2 regions of the Bacillus sp. VA13 genome follow, and region 2 is predicted to be linked to the other one. Evidence: predicted binding sites of a transcription regulator. Region 2 holds the regulator's gene; the other holds the start of a gene.

Region 1 (4,383 bases), 340 kb from region 2:
TAAATGTCCTTGTCGTTAAAAATTCACAATAAATTGACAATATGAAAAGAACTTGCTAAATGCAGGTTCTTTTTTTTATTTCAAATATTAAACAATTCCCTTCAAATGACGATATTTAACATGTAAACTTGTACCAAGGAGGATTTAGGAAATGAAGAAGAGAATTACATATGCACTGCTTGCTCTTCTAGCAGTTGTTGCTTTCGCTTTCACTGATTCATCAAAAGCAAAAGCGGCAGAAGCATTACCACTCTACTATCTACAAATTACAGGGATTACATCAGACGGAAACGATTTTGCTTGGGATAATATCACTTCTAGTCAAACCAAAGCGCCAAACGTTTTGAAGGGGAATAAACTATATGTGAAAGCTCGTTTTATGGGTTATACCAAGTTAACAGTTATCACAGGCAAAGACGGTAAGAATCTGTTGTATAACGGCACAGCTAAAATGTTTAAATCTGATGCTATCCTTGGTCAAAATAAGGTGGTAATAGGCTGGGATAAATATTTTGAGATTCCCATGGACGCACTTCAAGATAACTCTATACAGATTAAAGCATTGAGCTCAGGCACCACTTTTGTTTACAGTCAAAAAATTGATTTTGAAAGAGAGTGAACCAGGTGATTAGTACTTCTAATTATGATGTAACTAAAGATCCAAAATTCTTAGCTTTTTGCAGCTTAGCAACAGAAGGTTATGGTCAGAACAATACTCAGCAATCTTCCATAGGTTTTAACGAGTTTTGCGAAAAACTTGAGAAAAATGAGATCGTTAAACCCGAGAATAAAAAAAGCACGCTTGATTTGAATAAGTCTTTAGAAGACTGGAAAATGAGATTTACTGCAGGCGGAAACCTTTCTACAATGGATTCGCAGGTATTAGATGTTATCAAAAAAGCATATAACTTAGGCATGGTTAATAAAGATAATATGCTGTTACGAAATGAAGCAATTAATGCTTATAGAAATTCTATTTAAATAATGAAAACAATGCCCAGCTTAATAAAAATGCTGGGCGTTTTACTTATTGGGGTTATTTGCATTCAAATACTCTCGATGTTCTTTCTCCAATTTATTAATATCATCTTTTAATATATAGATCTTATATTTTTCCTTTGCTTCTCTAGACAGATTATCTTTTAAATACTCACGGAGCTTTGCTTCACTTTTGGTTTGATCCATGCCAATTGTAATTGCCGGATCTGTTTGACCAATTTGCACACTGAATATACCAAATTCATCCCGAATATTATCAATTACTTCCAAAGGGGACTTTTTATTTGCTTCGATTAAAGTAATACCCGACATAATCAAAGCAGGAACTAAGACCAAAAATCCGATTAGCCTCTTCTTCATTAACCATTACACTCTCCTTCATGGAAAAGAATCCCTCCTTTATTAATACTACGCAAATCATCATTGACCTTTATATTTTATTACCAACATTTACATCGAACTTTTGTTCTGGTTTATCTTGAATAAAGAACGTTTGTTCTGTTAATATTAGATCAATAAAGGAGTGAGTCGATATGCTTAGGGATCGAGGAACAATCAAATGGACATCAATGATGCTTCCAGAACATTTAACACAACTTAAACAAGATTTGATTGATGTATCAAAAATTGAAAAACCATCTTTAGATGACCAACAAATTGAAGAGATGGATCTTCTCGTCTCTGAGGCACTTGAATTTAATAAAGAGTTGAAATTCAAACTCTTTAACAATGGATTCGTTGAAAATGTCAACGGCAGAGTCCATTACATTAATTTTGAACAACACAGGCTTCATGTAAAAGATCAGCATGACAAAACAGTATATATCAACATGAATAACATCATAGGAGTTAGATACAATGATTGATTACTCACAATTTCCACGTAAGAATATACTTTGTGTCGATATGAAATCCTTCTATGCTTCTGTATCGGCTGTAACAATGGGACTTAATCCTTTAACATGCTACCTTGCAGTTGTAGGAAATACGGAGAGACAGGGAAGTGTAGTGTTAGCTGCATCTCCTGCACTTAAAAAAGATTTTGGAATCAAAACAGGATCGAGATTGTTCGAGATACCTGAAGATCCAAGAATACACATTGTAAATCCGCAAATGAAGCTTTTCATCAGAGTTTCGACTGAGATTACAAAGCTGTTTTACAGATTTGTTCCTGAAAAATGTGTCCATACGTATTCAATTGATGAATCTTTTTTAGATGCAGGAAAAGAAAATCCTGAAGAAATGGCCAAAGCAATTCAAAGTAGTATGCGGAGAGAGTTTGGCCTGATGTGTACAGTTGGAATTGGTGACAATATGTTGCTTAGTAAGCTTGCACTTGACCTGGAGAGTAAGAAAACGAAAAGCGGCATTGCACGTTGGAGATATGAAGATGTGCCAAATAAACTCTGGAAGGTTCACCCGTTGTCTAAAATGTGGGGGATAGGAGGGAGGATGGAAAGAAATCTGAATCGGATGGGAATATCAACTGTAGGTCAGTTAGCTAAATTTCCTTTAGAGCTGCTTGAAAAGAAGTTCGGAATAATGGGAAACCAGTTGTATTATCATGCTCATGGAATCGATTTATCAGAAATAGGAGCTCCTTTGATGCAAGGGCAGATTAGTTTTGGTAAGAGTCAGATTTTACTGAGGGATTATATAAGGAGAGAAGAGATTAAGGCTGTTCTTCTGGAGATTTGTGAAGAAGTCGCAAGAAGGGCACGGACACACAACAAAGTTGGTCGAACAATTAGCCTGGGAATTGGTTACAGTAAAGATGAGCTTGGTGGCGGATTTCATCGATCCAAAACAATTGATCTTCCCACAAATATCACGATAGACATATATAGATGTTGCTTGATGCTGTTTGATAAGTTTTACTCGGGTAAAACAGTAAGAAGTATCTCAGTTACGTTATCAAATATTGAGGATGATGTTAATCAACAGTTGAGTTTATTTGAAGTGGATAATGAAAAGAGAAGGAAACTTGGGTTTGTAATGGATGGGATTAGAAGTAAATACGGATCGAAAGCGATTCTTAGAGCAGTTTCTTATACATCTGCAGGAACTGCACTTCACAGAGCTGGACTTACTGGGGGACATAAATCATAAAAATAACCCCCTCAATTTGGAGGGGGGATAAGAAAAACATATTAAGAAGTATGTCCTCTGCTTGCAATTTCATACGAATGACCATCAGTAAAACCAATACTGGCTGTATGTCCTCTGCGTGCTTCTTGGACATCTTTTTGAGTGTTAGTTAAATAAATGCTTACAAATCCAATTAAAACAATGGCTAAAATAAAGACAGATGCATGCTTAAGTTTCATAAAGACAATCCCCTCTCTGAATTTGTTTACGGGCATAAAGCACTTTTTCATAATAAGCAACAGCCACTTTATGGTCTTCTTTTTCATTGTAATACTTCGCTGCATCTGATGCTAAATCCTCCACGTCTGAAAGCATTGACTTTAATTCTAAATAATTTAGAATTGAATTTAATTTTTCATTGTCATTATCTACATATAAGGCATGAATGAATTCAAACATTTTTGCCATAATCTCATCGTTTAAATTTTTGGACAAAGACAGACCGTGTGCACACCAAGAAATTCCCTCGGAGTGATTTCTCATTTTAAAAGTGGTTTTTGTCAACATAAGTAAGATATCTAATATGCGATTTGAATGTTCATACCCATTATCCTGATATACTCTAATGCCCTCCTTGAAGTACTCAGATGCCTTTTCATAAGCTTCCTCAGCAAAGGAACATAAGCCGAGATTGTAAAGAGATGATCCGATTAATCGTGACATATCGATTTCTCTTGCTTTATCTAGAGCATCTTTAAAATGAGGGATCGCTTTTTCAGGGTAGTCCATATCCAAATAGTTCAGTCCGATAACAAATGAGCATTGAATAACTCTTACAGTGTAGTTTTCATGTGCTTTATAACTATCGATTGCTTGAACAATGTGGTGCATCGACATATGTGTTTGCTTCATATGATAATAAATTTCTGCAACTTTATAGTGGAATTCAGCTCTTTCAATTTCATCTGCAACAAGTGATAATTTTCTCTCGGCTTGCTTATAGAAGCTTATGGCATTAAGATATTCGTATTGTTCAAATTCATACATTCCCCGGAAAAAGTTAAAATAATATTCAAGAATCCCTTTCAAATCAGTTTGACTACTTTCGATCTTTTCTAATAAGTCTGAAATTTTAGGTCGTTCTTCGTTCAATGTTTTTGGTTCAAGGTAGTCCAGCATCAGCTGATGGCGAAAACACATGAGAGAATAGTACAGCAATAAATCTTGATCTTCTTTCATATGCCTTATTTCTTCCTCGACCTCAGCTTTCAATATTTCCGAATCTGGGACACTAAA
Region 2 (14,279 bases):
GACGTTACACTGACCATTAATCAGATGATTTGGATTCACGGTTTTGTTAACGCGTTTTTTGTTATATTGCCCGCTCTCATAGGATGGAGAATAGAAGATCCGAAACCTTTTGATGCAGACAGCGTAAAGACATTCAGCCGTATCTACGGAAAAAGAAGGATTGGAAAAGACTTTTTAGCTAACATTCAAGCTGAAAATAACGTTCAGTACAGAGGGCTCGTGGATGATATGGGAAGCCTTCGATCAAAAGATTTTTCACCTGAAAAACTGGCGCCGTTCATTCTTTCGTTTTATGAACAAACCATTGATTATGATGTAAAAGCAAAAGTGACGTGGAGCACGTGGTTTCGGCCGCTTGCAATGGTTTACGAAAGGTTCAGCAGAAGAACCGGCCAAATCCATTTGTCGACGAACCCTGACTGGTATAGGATGTACAGCACGATAAAGGGTGTTCATTCGAAAAAAGACGGAAGAAAAAAAGTGCGTGCCTGGATCAGAACAAATGAAAAAAACGAAACCATTTTTACCGCTCTATATTCAGTATATCGTTCGAATGGAGAAGGGTATATGAACATTTCTCTACCGCTTCCATTCAGCAGTATGACAGGCATTTTAAAGCCTTATCATCATCGTGAGAAGCTGGTTTTGACAAGCCGGCGGAGAAAAAGCGGAGCCGGGGATGAGGGGATTTATCTGCAAACAAGAGCGGGAACTTGTCCGCTGCCTTTATCTGAAACCTTTCTGATAGAAGCTATACATGACAACAAGTTAACTGCTGTTCATCACATGTGGCTGTTTGGAATAAAATTTCTAACTGTACATTACATCATTACATATTGTCCGTCCAAATGAAAGAACCTAATACATAGAAGAGGATTCATCGGCCAGCTGTTTAATGATTAGATCTGCTACATTCCAATTCTGCGCCGCATCTAGACGGGAAAGGAAGGATTAATGATGTTTTATATCAGTTGTTTTCTGATTCTTTGGCTGGCTGCGGGATTTACAGTGGGAATGAAACAAGTGTATGTCGATCAGCTGTTTAATAAAGACGTAACCGAAAGACTGGAAAAAGAAGCGGATGATCATGGCCACGCTGACCGGATGATCAAACAGCGTGTCCTTTACATTGCAGCAGTGACATTAAGCGGGTTTATCGCTGTTTATTTTGAAGTGAAAACAATCCCGCAAAGGCGAAAAATAAGAAAAATTGAAAAAAACATCATGAAACTGAATAAAGAAAATAAACGAAGAATGAAAAGAAAATAAAAATGCACAGGCCAAAGGGCAGGTGCGTTTTTTTTCTGTTTGATATGCGATTTGGGAAAAAGGTAGTTGGTGCCAACTTACTTTTCATAAATTCAGAAATGGGAAGAACAGCGCCCGGGCCAATGGTATATAATATTGTGAATTTAACAAAAATTTAACAAGGAGGACGAGAAATTCGTGCTAAAGCCTCAAAGAAACCGACATCCTGTTGATTTGGACTTAGAGGCGGAGTAGATGAAACCGGCCAAAGTATCCCTGCTCCGCCGTTTGCTCCATTCCTTGAAGCATGTTGATTGTAACATAGCCAAACGTTTTCCATCAACTCTTAAAATTGTAAAATTATTGTTTATTTTTATGGTATTTACTCCGATTTCTTCAATATATGCTGAAGATGTATATCAGAATTTTGAGGAATTAAAAAACAATGAAGATCCTTCTGATTACGGCATTGTTACGAAAGAAACCGGCAGTCCTGTTCTTGTTTTAGCCATTCACGGAGGAGGTATTGAAGGCGGGACAAGTGAAATAGCGAGAGAGCTCAGCAAAGAGTACTCGATGTATTTATTTGAAGGCTTAAAATCGTCAGGAAACTCAGTGCTGCATATTACGAGCACGCATTTTGATGAGCCTCGGGCTCTGAAAATGACGGGAAGTCATGAATATGTCATTTCATTGCACGGATATGCAGAAGAAGATCAGCAGATCGAAGTCGGCGGTACAGATCGTGTAAGAGCGTCAGATTTAGTTGAAAAACTGCAAAATGCCGGTTTTCCTGCTGTATTGCTCGGTATGGACCATCCGCATGCAGGTGTAAGTCCGAATAACATTGCAAATAAATCAAAAACAGGTTTGAGTATCCAGTTAGAAATGAGCACAGGTTTTAGAAGATCTTTGTTCGGCGTTTTTTCTTTAAAAAGCAGATCTGTTACTCAAAATGAGAGGTTTTATGATTTCACAGAAGTGATGTCCCGTTTTATCAATAATAGCTACTGAAAAATAGGAGGCGCTAAGCCTCCTATTCCTCATGCTTCTCATTCGTAACGTCAGGAAACAGCTCGTCTGCGGCTTCTGTTTGATACTGCAGTGTGTTATCCCTGGCTGACAGTTCATTTCGGAAGGTTTCATCCAGCACATTTTTTAGCAAATACCGATGAAAAAAGTATTCAAAAACAGTAAGACAGAGGGCGGAAAGTAGAGCAGCTGCAAACGGTGGGAAATCATTTCTTGTTTGGGTTAAAACAAAGACCCAAAGAATAACGAATGAAAGTCCAAAGTCAGCCAATGAAGCTGTAATATTGTTTGTTCGCGGAAGGACGAGCATGTCACCGGATAGATAGGAAACAAAACCTAGGAAAAGTGCAATAAACATTACACTTAAAAAGGGCGCGTGATAGACTCTGTCCAAAATCACATATAAAAGGGCGAGAGTGAAAGCAACCTTTGAAGCAAGAGCAATGATATGTTTCATTTGACCACCTAAATTGTTATTTTTGAAGAAAACCCTTGGCTGTAAACAAATTATAAAAACATAAGTAATTCAATTCGACAATCATTATTTTAAACAATCCGATTTTGTTTACACTGGTATTTTTTGCTGACTGCATGAAACTTTTTTGGAAAAAAGTCGTACATATGGATGATCAGCTTTCAAGGGGGAATGATTTGTGAAGGTAAAAGGAATCAATCACTTATTATTTTCAGTTTCTCATCTGTATACATCGATTGATTTTTATCAAAAAGTGTTTGATGCCAAGCTTCTGGTAAAGGGAAAAACAACAGCATATTTTGATTTAAATGGCATTTGGCTTGCGCTTAATGAAGAACCTGACATTCCGAGAAATGACATTAAGGAGTCTTATACCCATATTGCATTTACTATTGAAGATCAAGAGTTTGAGGAAATGTCAGCAAAATTAAAAAGGCTTCATGTCAATATCCTGCCTGGCAGAGAACGAGATGAACGCGATCGAAAATCAATTTATTTTACCGACCCTGACGGCCACAAGTTTGAATTTCATACCGGAACCCTTCAAGACAGGCTTCGTTATTATAAACAGGAAAAAACGCATATGGATTTTTATGATTGAAACGACCTCTTGATATTACACAGAACATATACATAAATCTCATGTAGGGTTAAAATGTGGTAAAGGAGGGGTGTAATTGAAAATAAGTATCTTAGGCTTAACAGCAGTTTTGATGTGTTTTTTTGGCATTGGCAGTACCCATGTGTCAGCTTTAGATTTTGATCACAAAACAGACTTTATTTTAAATGACAGCACAAAATCGTTTGTTCTGGAAAATATCAGTGATGTCCCGGCGATCGACTATATTTTAGGCTATCAGTTTACGATCTTGGGAGCCAATACTTGTTCAGTTGAGATTAAACTTCAGCGAATGGGGCTTACGGGAGAATATACCACACTGAGCACGAAGCAATTCAGCGGCAGCTGGTTTGATTTTAGTGCTCAGGATAAGGTTTCTATCGATCCGTTTCACCGATACCGTATATTAGCAGAAGAACACTCAGAAAACTGCACGAGTGTTCGGGTAAAGGGCAGTTGTGGTATACAATATTTTCATTTTGATTGAAGCTCACGTTGATCAAGAGAAGTGAGCTGTTTTTTAGAAAATGTTGAACCAACTACACTATGTACTAAATTTTCATTAAAATTCAATTACTGCCGCGCTCCTTACATAAACATGAAACCACGTCATTCCACGACCTAAGAAAATGAAACATTTTTAAGGACATAACGTCTAATATTTTAAACGGACAATATTCAGATAAAAGTTTCCTGAAGGAAAGAAAATTTCTTGACTTCAACAATTGTTTGGTGGATAATTATGGTGTAAACATGATGTTCTTTTTCCTCCTATTCAGGCTCGCACCCATAAGTCAGGGCGAGCCTGCTTTTTTGTACAATAAACCCCCTCTCCATAAAGGAAGAGGGGGTTATTTCATGCATTTGATAGATCAATAGGTTAATGGACGGTTCTGAACACGCCAATCACTTTCCCTAGAATGCTGACATTCTGCAAGATGATAGGTTCCATCGTTGGGTTTTCAGGCTGTAAGCGAATGTGAGTATCCTCTTTATAGAAACGTTTTACCGTAGCTTCATCATCTTCTGTCATCGCAACTACAATTTCCCCGTTGTTCGCTGTATTTTGCTGTTTAACGATGACATAATCCTTATCGAGAATACCAGCATCAATCATACTGTCTCCCATAATCTCCAGCATAAACACATGCTCGTCCGGAGGAACCATACGGTCAGGAAGCGGAAAATATTCTTCAATATTTTCTACTGCTGTAATAGGAGATCCCGCCGTGACTTTCCCGATGACCGGTACATTAACGACCTGACTTTGCGGAATGTCTACTTCTTCATCAAGTATTTCTATTGCTCTAGGTTTTGTCGGATCCCGTCTGATCAGCCCTTTTGTTTCCAAACGGGCCAAATGGCCGTGGACAGTTGAGCTGGACGCAAGCCCAACAGCCTCTCCGATTTCTCTCACGGAAGGCGGATATCCTTTTGATTTAACCTCTGCTTTAATAAAACGGAGGATATCAAGTTGCCTTTTTGATAGCTTCGTCATTTTTCGCACCTCAAAACGTCGATTTTAAGAAGATTATAGCATGATTTTCCTTACAGTACAAACATAGGTTCGAAAAAACAATTGACAGAAACGTTTGTTCGTATATACTGAAATTATAAAAAAGCGAACGAACATTCCTGTTGGAGGTTATGATCATGAGTAAAGAATCTATTATTTTTGTCGGTCTATTCACAGTGATTTTGAGCGCGGTTATCCTTTTGCTGTCATATACAAGCAGCGGTCAGGAACTTAATCAGTATGCTAAAATAGAAGTCCAGCAAGGCGACACACTTTGGTCAATTGCTGATCAGGTAGCAGATACAAAAAAGATAAACAAAAACGATTTTATTGAATGGGTAGCTGATAAAAATCATCTTCAGACGTCTGATATCCAGCCGGGAGATGAGTTGGTGATTCCATTGAAAAAGAAGCATCAGGATGCATATAAATTGGCAACTGTAAGATAGAGAGGAAAGATAGAAAAAATGAAAGCACTCATATATGCCCGCGTAAGCACAAATAAAGAACAGCAGGAAACTTCATTAAAGCGGCAGGTGGAGGAGCTAACGGCCATTGCAGCCGAGAACGGCATGGAAGTCGTCAAAGTGATTTCTGAAAAAGCCAGCGGATATGAAATGGATCGTGACGGTGTATTTGAGCTGCTTGATGAGATCAAGAATTCGGGAATTGATGTTATTTTGGTTCAGGATGAGACTAGGCTCGGTCGGGGAAATGCAAAAATCGCCCTGCTCCATTGTATCTACAGAGAAGATGTGAAAGTCTATACAACGGCTCACAGAGGTGAACTGGAGTTATCGGAGGCTGACTCGATGGTGCTGGAGATCGTCAGCATTGTGGAAGAGTACCAGAGGAAAATTCACAATATGAAAATCAAGCGGGGAATGAAGCGTGCAGTAAAAAACGGTTTTAAACCGCAAAAAAACCTGAAAAACCAACATGAAAACAGCGGAAAGGAAAGAATAGAGGTCCCAATCTCAGAGATCGTTCGCCTAAGAGCGAATAAACTGACGTTCGCAGAAATTGCCGCAACGCTAAGAGGGTTTGGCTATGATGTGTCTAAAGCGACCGTCCACCGGCGGTATCAGGAATACATAGAGAATGACGAGACAGCCGAGTGAATCAGTTGTAAAACTCTTTTTGATCTAGTACTATATAGACAAAATGCAATAAAGGAGTTTAACATGATTTCAAACGCTAAAATTGCCAGAATTAATGAACTTGCTGCTAAAGCCAAAGCTGGCGTTATGACAGAAGAAGAAAAAGCCGAACAGCAAAAGCTTCGTCAAGAGTACTTGAAAGGTTTTCGCTCTTCTATGAAAAACACGTTAAAAAGTGTGAAAATCATTGACCCAGAAGGCAATGATGTAACACCAGAAAAGCTAAAAAAAGAACAACAAAATAACAAACTTCACTAATATAAGAGGAATACGGAAATATCGTATTCCTCTTTTGCATATACTATAAGCAAAACTCTTATGTGACAAAATTCAACAAGTTTCTCTCAAATTTAAGCTGAAACAGTTGAGAAAAAGTCGTCAGACATTTATGATGTAAGGGTACAACACATAAGGAAGGGGATTTTTATGGATACAATTGAAAAGAAATCAGTTGCTACCATTCGCACACTGTCAATAGACGCTATTGAAAAAGCAAATTCTGGTCACCCAGGGATGCCAATGGGGGCCGCTCCAATGGCATACACGCTGTGGACAAAATTTATGAACGTAAGTCCGGCAAACCCTGGCTGGTTTAACCGTGACCGTTTTGTTTTATCTGCTGGACACGGATCAGCACTTTTATACAGCATGCTTCATTTAAGCGGGTTTGATCTTAGCATCGAAGATCTTAAGGGATTCCGCCAGTGGGGCAGCAAAACACCTGGACATCCTGAATTCGGACATACTGCAGGTGTTGATGCGACAACAGGTCCACTCGGCCAAGGAATTGCCATGGCGGTCGGAATGGCTATCGCTGAACGCCATTTAGCAGAAACTTACAACCGCGATTCATTTAACGTAGTCGATCATTATACATACAGTATTTGCGGTGATGGTGATTTAATGGAAGGCATTTCTTCTGAAGCCGCTTCACTCGCAGGCCATCTTCAGCTTGGCCGTCTGATCGTATTATACGATTCTAATGACATCTCTCTCGATGGAGATCTCGACCGTTCATTCTCAGAAAACGTGAAACAGCGTTTTGAAGCAATGAATTGGGAAGTTCTTTATGTTGAGGATGGAAACAACATCGAAGAATTAACAGCGGCTATCGAAAAAGCACGCCAAAATGAAAAGAAACCTACATTAATTGAAGTGAAAACGACAATCGGTTTCGGTTCACCTAACCGTGCTGGCACATCCGGTGTTCACGGTGCTCCGCTTGGTAAAGAGGAAAGCAAGTTAACAAAAGAAGCTTACGCGTGGACGTATGAAGAAGATTTCTACGTACCGTCAGAAGTATATGAGCATTTTGCTGCAGTGGTTAAAGAATCAGGCGAGAAAAAAGAACAAGAATGGAATGCTCAATTCGCTAAATATAAAGAAGTTTATCCTGAACTTGCTGAACAGCTTGAGCTGGCAATCAAAGGAGAACTTCCGAAGGACTGGGATCAAGAGGTTCCTGTTTATGAAAAAGGAAGCAGCCTGGCATCCCGTGCCTCTTCCGGTGAAGTTCTCAACGGACTTGCGAAAAAAATTCCATTCTTTGTCGGAGGATCTGCTGACCTAGCGGGATCAAACAAAACGACAATTAAAAATGCCGGTGATTTTACAGCTGTTGATTACTCAGGCAAAAACTTCTGGTTCGGTGTTCGTGAATTTGCGATGGGTGCAGCCTTAAATGGTATGGCGCTCCATGGCGGACTGCGTGTATTCGGCGGAACTTTCTTTGTCTTCTCTGATTACCTGCGTCCGGCAATTCGCCTTGCAGCGTTAATGGGTCTCCCTGTCACTTATGTCTTCACACATGACAGTATTGCGGTAGGTGAAGACGGCCCGACGCACGAGCCTGTTGAACAGCTTGCTTCACTCCGTGCGATGCCTAATCTTTCCTTGATCCGTCCTGCAGACGGAAATGAGACAGCGGCAGCATGGAAGCTTGCAGTGCAAAGCACTGATCAGCCAACAGCGCTAATATTGACACGCCAAAACCTTCCTACGATTGACCAAACTGCTGAAGAAGCATTGGCAGGAGTGGAAAAAGGAGCATATGTCGTTTCTAAATCTAAAAACGAAACACCTGACGCTCTTCTTATCGCTTCAGGCTCTGAAGTAGGCCTTGCGATTGAAGCACAAGCTGAATTGGCAAAAGAAAATATCGATGTTTCTGTTGTCAGCATGCCTTCAATGGACCGTTTCGATAAACAATCTGTTGAATACAAAAACTCTGTCCTTCCTGCAGATGTGAAAAAACGTCTTGCGATTGAGATGGGCGCATCATTTGGATGGGGCAAATACACAGGGCTTGATGGAGACGTGCTCGGCATAGACCGATTCGGTGCATCTGCTCCTGGCGAAACCGTCATCAATGAATACGGATTCTCAGTTCCAAACGTAGTGAACCGAGTTAAAGCATTACTCAATAAGTAAAAGTCTTTTAAAGAGGATGAGTCAAATCATCCTCTTTTTCTTGTTTATCCGACAAAAATAGTATTAGCTGTTTAACAGTAATAGACAATTCTTTCTTTTCTTCTTTTGTATAATAGAGAGCAAATGAAATGCTGCTGGAAAAGGGGATGAAAAGATGGAACGTCACTACTATACGTACCTGATAAAAGAGGAGTTTGCTAATCACTATTTCGGGCGGGAATCGGTTATGTTTGAGCTGTTTCAAGACTATCATTGGACAAGCCTGACAAAGCAGCAGTATGAAATGACAGAGAAACAGATTCAATATATTACACAGCCAATCCCGATTCTACATATGCATCAGCGGTTAAAAATGAATTTACACAATACGGATTACAGGCAGCTAGATTATATTTATAGATTAGCTTTGCCGAAAGCAAAAGGCCACGCGACGTTTATGATGAAGGAGCACATGATAGAATTAGTGGCTTCGGGGGATTACGAGGCAGAAACGATCTTCTTTGAGGTGTTGAGAAAAGTAAGCCCTTGCTTTCTGGCTATGGATTTTAATTCGAAGCGTTATGGATGGCTAAATCCGGTGAAAGAAAGAAATTTTGTCTAAAACCGAAGAAAAAGAGATGTAAATGTTGTATAATAGCTTTTGGTTTAGTACACTTTAAACTAGACAACATGAAGGAGGAAATAAAATGACTTTATGGGTTGGCATCCTAGTGGGCGTAGTTGCATTGCTCATAGGTGTTGCACTCGGGTTTTTTATTGCTCGTAAATATATGATGAGCTACCTTAAAAAGAATCCGCCTATTAATGAACAAATGTTACGCATGATGATGATGCAAATGGGAATGAAACCTTCTCAAAAGAAAATCAATCAAATGATGAAAGCCATGAATAATCAAACGAAATAATACGTAAAGATTATGATATAGAGAAACATGGTTATAAAATAAAAAACCCTTATACGGGTTTTTTATTTTGCAATCATTCATCACCCGCTACTGCTCTAAGGCGCTGCTTTTGATATTGTATGAGAAGATGGTCAAGCTCCTGACTGAGCTCTATCGTAATATGAGATGTCATTCCGTTCGCCATGACAATTTGCAGCAGCTCTGCTCTTTTTTTTTCAATTTCATTTAATAGATGCTCTCTAATCACAGGGATGTATCCTTTCATACATTAGATCTTCAAAGTGAATGTTTATATTATATCCATATTTATACTAATTTTCAAATGAGAAGGAGTACAATATCTCAATGTCAAATTAAATTATATAAGTTTTTTCTGTAAATAGAAATCCTTCAAGTGAAAGTGTTAAAAAAATGAAATGATTTTGTCATAACTTGAAGGAATGTCAAATCATGAAGGGATGATGACATGGGAGACGTGAATTATTTTTTGACATTCGGAGCGGGATTTTTATCCTTTATTTCGCCTTGCTGCCTGCCGCTTTACCCAGCTTTCTTGTCATATATTACAGGGGTCAGCATGGATGATGTGAAAACAGAAAAGCTGCTGCTGCAGAAAAGAAGCTTGTTTCATACTTTGTGTTTTTTGCTTGGCTTTTCAGTCATTTTTATCGCTTTAGGCTATGGAACATCTTTTGTTGGCAGCCTGTTTAGGGATTATCACGATGCAATTCGGCAAATTGGAGCGTTGCTTATTATTTTGTTCGGTTTCATTACGCTCGGCGTGTTCCGGCCTGAGGCTATGATGAAAGAGCGGAGAATCCACTTTAAGCATAAACCAAGCGGGTTTTTAGGTTCCGTCTTAATTGGAATGGCATTTGCGGCGGGATGGACGCCATGTACCGGTCCGATATTAGCTGCTGTTATCACACTTGCAAGCACAAATCCAGGCTCAGCGGTGCCGTACATGATGTTATATGTACTCGGTTTTGCTGTTCCGTTTCTTTTATTGTCTTTCTTTATCACAAAACTGAAGTGGATAAGAAAGAACCAGCTTTTGATCATGAAAGCAGGCGGCGTTTTGATGATTGTGATTGGTGTGCTGTTATTCTTTAATTGGATGAGCCTGATCATTATTTTGCTGTCGGATCTTTTTGGAGGATTCACTGGTTTTTGACGGTAAATTACTTTCGTACTACTACTAGTCCTTTTGTTTTTGGTACAATAAGACTATTATCTGTGGAAATCGATTGTTGGAGGGGAATATGACAAGAGTTTTAGTTGTAGACGACGCCAAGTTCATGAGGGTGAAAATCAGAGAGATCTTGGAAGAGGCAAATTACATAATCGCAGGCGAAGCCGCGGACGGTGAGCAAGCCGCGGACCTGTATAAAAAACTGCGGCCGGACATCGTGACAATGGATATTACAATGCCAGTGAAAAACGGCATTAAGGCGCTTCGTGATATTTTAACCTTCGATCCTAAAGCGAAGGTCATCATGTGCACCGCCATGCGCCAGCAAAGAATTGTAACGGAAGCGATTGAGCTGGGGGCAAAGGACTTTATTGTCAAGCCGTTCGAAGAAACAAAAGTGTTAGAGGCTGTCAGCCGCGTTATGGGATATTAACGTCATTTCTTTTCAAAATGGTTTTTTTTATTGTTTTGGAGTATAGTATATAGTAACAACACTCCTAGAAACAAAGGAATGATAAGTATGATGATTATAGTTTCATCGATTATTGCTGTGTTAATGGCTGTAGCTGTGATGGTGGTCAGAATAAAGTCCTCTGACAAGCCCGTTTCACCGAAAAAAATCATTCTTCCGCCGATTTTTATGAGTACGGGAGCGTTAATGTTTTTATTTCCGGTATTTTGGGTCACTGGTGCAGAGTTTTTAGAATCAATCACTTTAGGCGTGATTTTTTCTATTTTTCTCATCAAAACTTCTAAGTTTGAAATTAAAAATAATGAAATTTACATGAAACGCTCTAAAGCATTTGTATTTATATTAGTCGGTCTTTTGGTGATCAGAATCGCGATGAAATCGATTTTGAGCACATCAATTGATTACGGCGCATTGAGCGGAATGTTTTGGATTCTGGCTTTCGGTATGATTGTGCCGTGGAGAATCGCCATGTATTTATCATATCGAAAACTTCATAACGAGCTGCAGTCAGCTAATATTCAAATGAATTAAAAAACCTTTCCTGATAGAAGGAAAGGTTTTTTATTTGAGAAGGGCCTGATAAGGTTCAAGATCGATTTTTTTGTCCTGCAGATGTCTTTTTAAGAAGGTATGGTCTCTTTTAGGAGTTGCGAGAATATAGCCTCTGATCATCAGTTGCTGATCAATCTTTGATACCTTTTCTTCTAATGCAAGCTCACCGATTTTACCTGCGATTTTGGCTTTTGCTGCATCTCTGAACAGCTCCGGAACCGGCGAAACCAATTCATTAAGAAATTGTTTGTTTTCATTGCTCCACAAATGCATGCTGTTTTCGATATAGTAATCCTGCCAATCAAGCTCTGACCTGCCGTCTTCTTTCGGTAAACGCTTTAAAAACTTTCGAAACATAAAAAAACCGCCGATTGATAATAAGGCAACCATCATGATCACCCAAAACAGAATAAACCACAAAAACCAGCCTTCCAGCATCAACCATTCCCCCCTTATTCTAACCATATTGTATACGAAGAGAGATTAGAAGAACACAGTAAAAAAAGAATAGAAAGAAATGATAGACGTCTAGTCAAAAGAGATAGTAGATCATATTCTATTGTATAGTGAATCTGCTATTTGGCCATGGGAGAGTCACTAGAGGGTATTTGACGATAAATGGACGGAAAAAAGTCACTTTCATAATAGGGGATGAAAGTGACTTTTTATGTTAGCTGAGAGGAAATTGAAGAGAAAAAGAAGAACCATCTTCTGTTTCTTTATTGACGGCAACTGTGAGTATTTGATTTTCGCATTCGGTTTGAATGGTTTTGTCATTAAAATAAAAAGGAAGCATCATTTGTTTTTCAAAAGTCTGCCCTGACGATTTGACTGTTAAGGTGAACTCGCAGCCAGACAGAGTAACCGTTACTTGTGTCGGCTGTAAAAAAGTCAGATCCGCTTCAATAATATACTGCTGACTTGTTTCATATAAATCAATAGGCAATGTTTCGTCGTACCAGGCAAAGGGGTCTTCAAAAAATTGCCGAAGCCATTCATCCATACTATCGAAATCATTAGCGTCATTACGTTTTGAATGGGTCATGGAAGCATTCCTCCACATATCAACCTTGCTTTACATCATATGCGGAATATCAGAAATGGGTGAACGCATAAAAAAACAGACACTAAGGTCTGCTTTTCTTACATATCATGGCTTGAGTTGTGCTTCTGTCTTGTGTGATTTCGGTTTTTTACTTTTTTGCTACCGCTGAGAGGCTCCGGCTGACCCGGATTGTGTCCTTTAGGGGCGTTTTTATGCATATCTTTACTTGTATTTTTATTGGTCATAAAATGAGAACCTCCTTAAAAAGAGTCCGGTGCTATTGATTGGTTTTTCTTTTTTTATTATTTTGGCGTTCAGCTTCAGTCAGTACAAGCTGGTCGTTTTCGACGTAGCCGGCGCCTTTGCCTTGGCTTTTCGCGTCATTCATTCCGTTAATGACGTGATTCGCTTTTCTTTTGACCATCATTATCACCTCAATCATAATATGGCTCCTTTTGTTGTGTTATATGAGAGAGCATAAACAGTAATAATTACCGGTACATTTGTCCGATAAGCCGAACTTATTGTATTTAATAAAAACATTGATATTTACTTATGTATGATTTTGTTTTAATATGAAATTGTGAGAAAATTGTGATGGAATTTACTTCATCTGAGAATGATCTGATCTGAAGGGGGATTTTGGAGAATGGCAAACGAGCAAAAAACTGTAGCAAAAGACGTTTTCCAAGCGAGAAAAACGTTTACTACTAATGGGAAAACATATCATTACTACTCTTTAAAGGCGTTAGAAGATTCAGGAATCGGGAAGGTTTCGAAGCTTCCTTATTCTATCAAAGTTCTTTTAGAATCAGTATTGCGTCAAGTTGACGGATTCGTCATCAAAAAAGAACACGTAGAAAATTTGGCAAAGTGGGGAACTGCCGAATTAAAGGAAATCGACGTTCCGTTTAAACCGTCTCGTGTTATTTTACAAGACTTCACAGGGGTTCCGGCAGTAGTAGACCTTGCTTCACTGCGTAAAGCGATGGCAGCTGTCGGCGGAGATCCTGATAAAATTAACCCTGAAATTCCTGTTGATCTCGTTATCGACCACTCTGTACAGGTTGATAAAGCGGGCACAGAAGATGCGTTAGCTATTAATATGGACTTGGAATTCGAAAGAAATGCAGAACGCTACAAATTTTTAAGCTGGGCAAAGAAAGCGTTTAATAACTATCAGGCAGTGCCGCCTGCAACAGGTATCGTGCACCAGGTAAACCTGGAGTTCCTGGCAAGTGTCGTCCATGCCACTGAAGAAGACGGTGAACTTGTAACGTATCCTGATACGCTTGTCGGAACAGACTCACATACCACAATGATTAACGGTATCGGTGTTCTTGGCTGGGGTGTCGGCGGAATTGAAGCTGAAGCGGGAATGCTTGGACAGCCTTCTTACTTCCCAGTTCCTGAGGTAATTGGCGCGAAACTTGTCGGCAAGCTTCCGAACGGAACAACAGCTACTGACTTGGCGTTAAAAGTGACACAGGTGCTGCGTGAAAAAGGCGTTGTCGGCAAGTTTGTTGAATTCTTTGGACCGGGAGTTGCTGAACTGCCTCTTGCAGATCGCGCAACTATTGCGAACATGGCTCCGGAATACGGTGCTACATGCGGATTCTTCCCAGTAGATGAA

What was found. Region 2 encodes LexA, which represses DNA repair genes until DNA is damaged. Its sites were predicted from a motif close to CGAACATATGTTCG; they were not measured.
Region 1: the regulator LexA is predicted to act here: its motif matches at 1,456-1,469, upstream of AC0C66_RS03500 (YolD-like family protein).

Annotation. Positions count from the first base shown of each region.
Region 1 covers NZ_JBVQPP010000001.1:724,921-729,303, reverse strand. Annotated here, with positions in the region: gene AC0C66_RS03515 (YolA family protein) at 152-619, shown strand; gene AC0C66_RS03510 (hypothetical protein) at 625-981, shown strand; gene AC0C66_RS03505 (YolC/YozM family protein) at 1,024-1,359, opposite strand; gene AC0C66_RS03500 (YolD-like family protein) at 1,533-1,865, shown strand; gene AC0C66_RS03495 (Y-family DNA polymerase) at 1,858-3,108, shown strand; gene AC0C66_RS03490 (hypothetical protein) at 3,150-3,326, opposite strand; gene AC0C66_RS03485 (Rap family tetratricopeptide repeat protein) at 3,316-4,383, opposite strand, start outside.
Region 2 covers NZ_JBVQPP010000001.1:378,247-392,525, forward strand. Annotated here, with positions in the region: partial or broken gene AC0C66_RS01610 (YndJ family protein) at 1-862, shown strand, start outside; gene AC0C66_RS01615 (hypothetical protein) at 955-1,269, shown strand; gene AC0C66_RS01620 (poly-gamma-glutamate hydrolase family protein) at 1,504-2,262, shown strand; gene AC0C66_RS01625 (YndM family protein) at 2,285-2,737, opposite strand; gene fosM (FosM family fosfomycin resistance protein) at 2,934-3,356, shown strand; gene AC0C66_RS01635 (hypothetical protein) at 3,433-3,861, shown strand; gene lexA (transcriptional repressor LexA) at 4,255-4,872, opposite strand; gene yneA (cell division suppressor protein YneA) at 5,022-5,339, shown strand; gene AC0C66_RS01650 (YneB family resolvase-like protein) at 5,358-6,011, shown strand; gene AC0C66_RS01655 (DUF896 domain-containing protein) at 6,075-6,308, shown strand; gene tkt (transketolase) at 6,477-8,480, shown strand; gene sirA (sporulation inhibitor of replication protein SirA) at 8,635-9,081, shown strand; gene AC0C66_RS01670 (YneF family protein) at 9,167-9,385, shown strand; gene ynzD (aspartyl-phosphate phosphatase YnzD) at 9,459-9,632, opposite strand; gene ccdA (cytochrome c-type biogenesis protein CcdA) at 9,852-10,559, shown strand; gene AC0C66_RS01685 (response regulator) at 10,648-11,010, shown strand; gene AC0C66_RS01690 (CcdC family protein) at 11,089-11,580, shown strand; gene AC0C66_RS01695 (DUF2621 domain-containing protein) at 11,611-12,039, opposite strand; gene cotM (outer spore coat protein CotM) at 12,272-12,664, opposite strand; gene AC0C66_RS01705 (small acid-soluble spore protein P) at 12,745-12,891, opposite strand; gene sspO (acid-soluble spore protein SspO) at 12,924-13,070, opposite strand; gene acnA (aconitate hydratase AcnA) at 13,296-14,279, shown strand, end outside.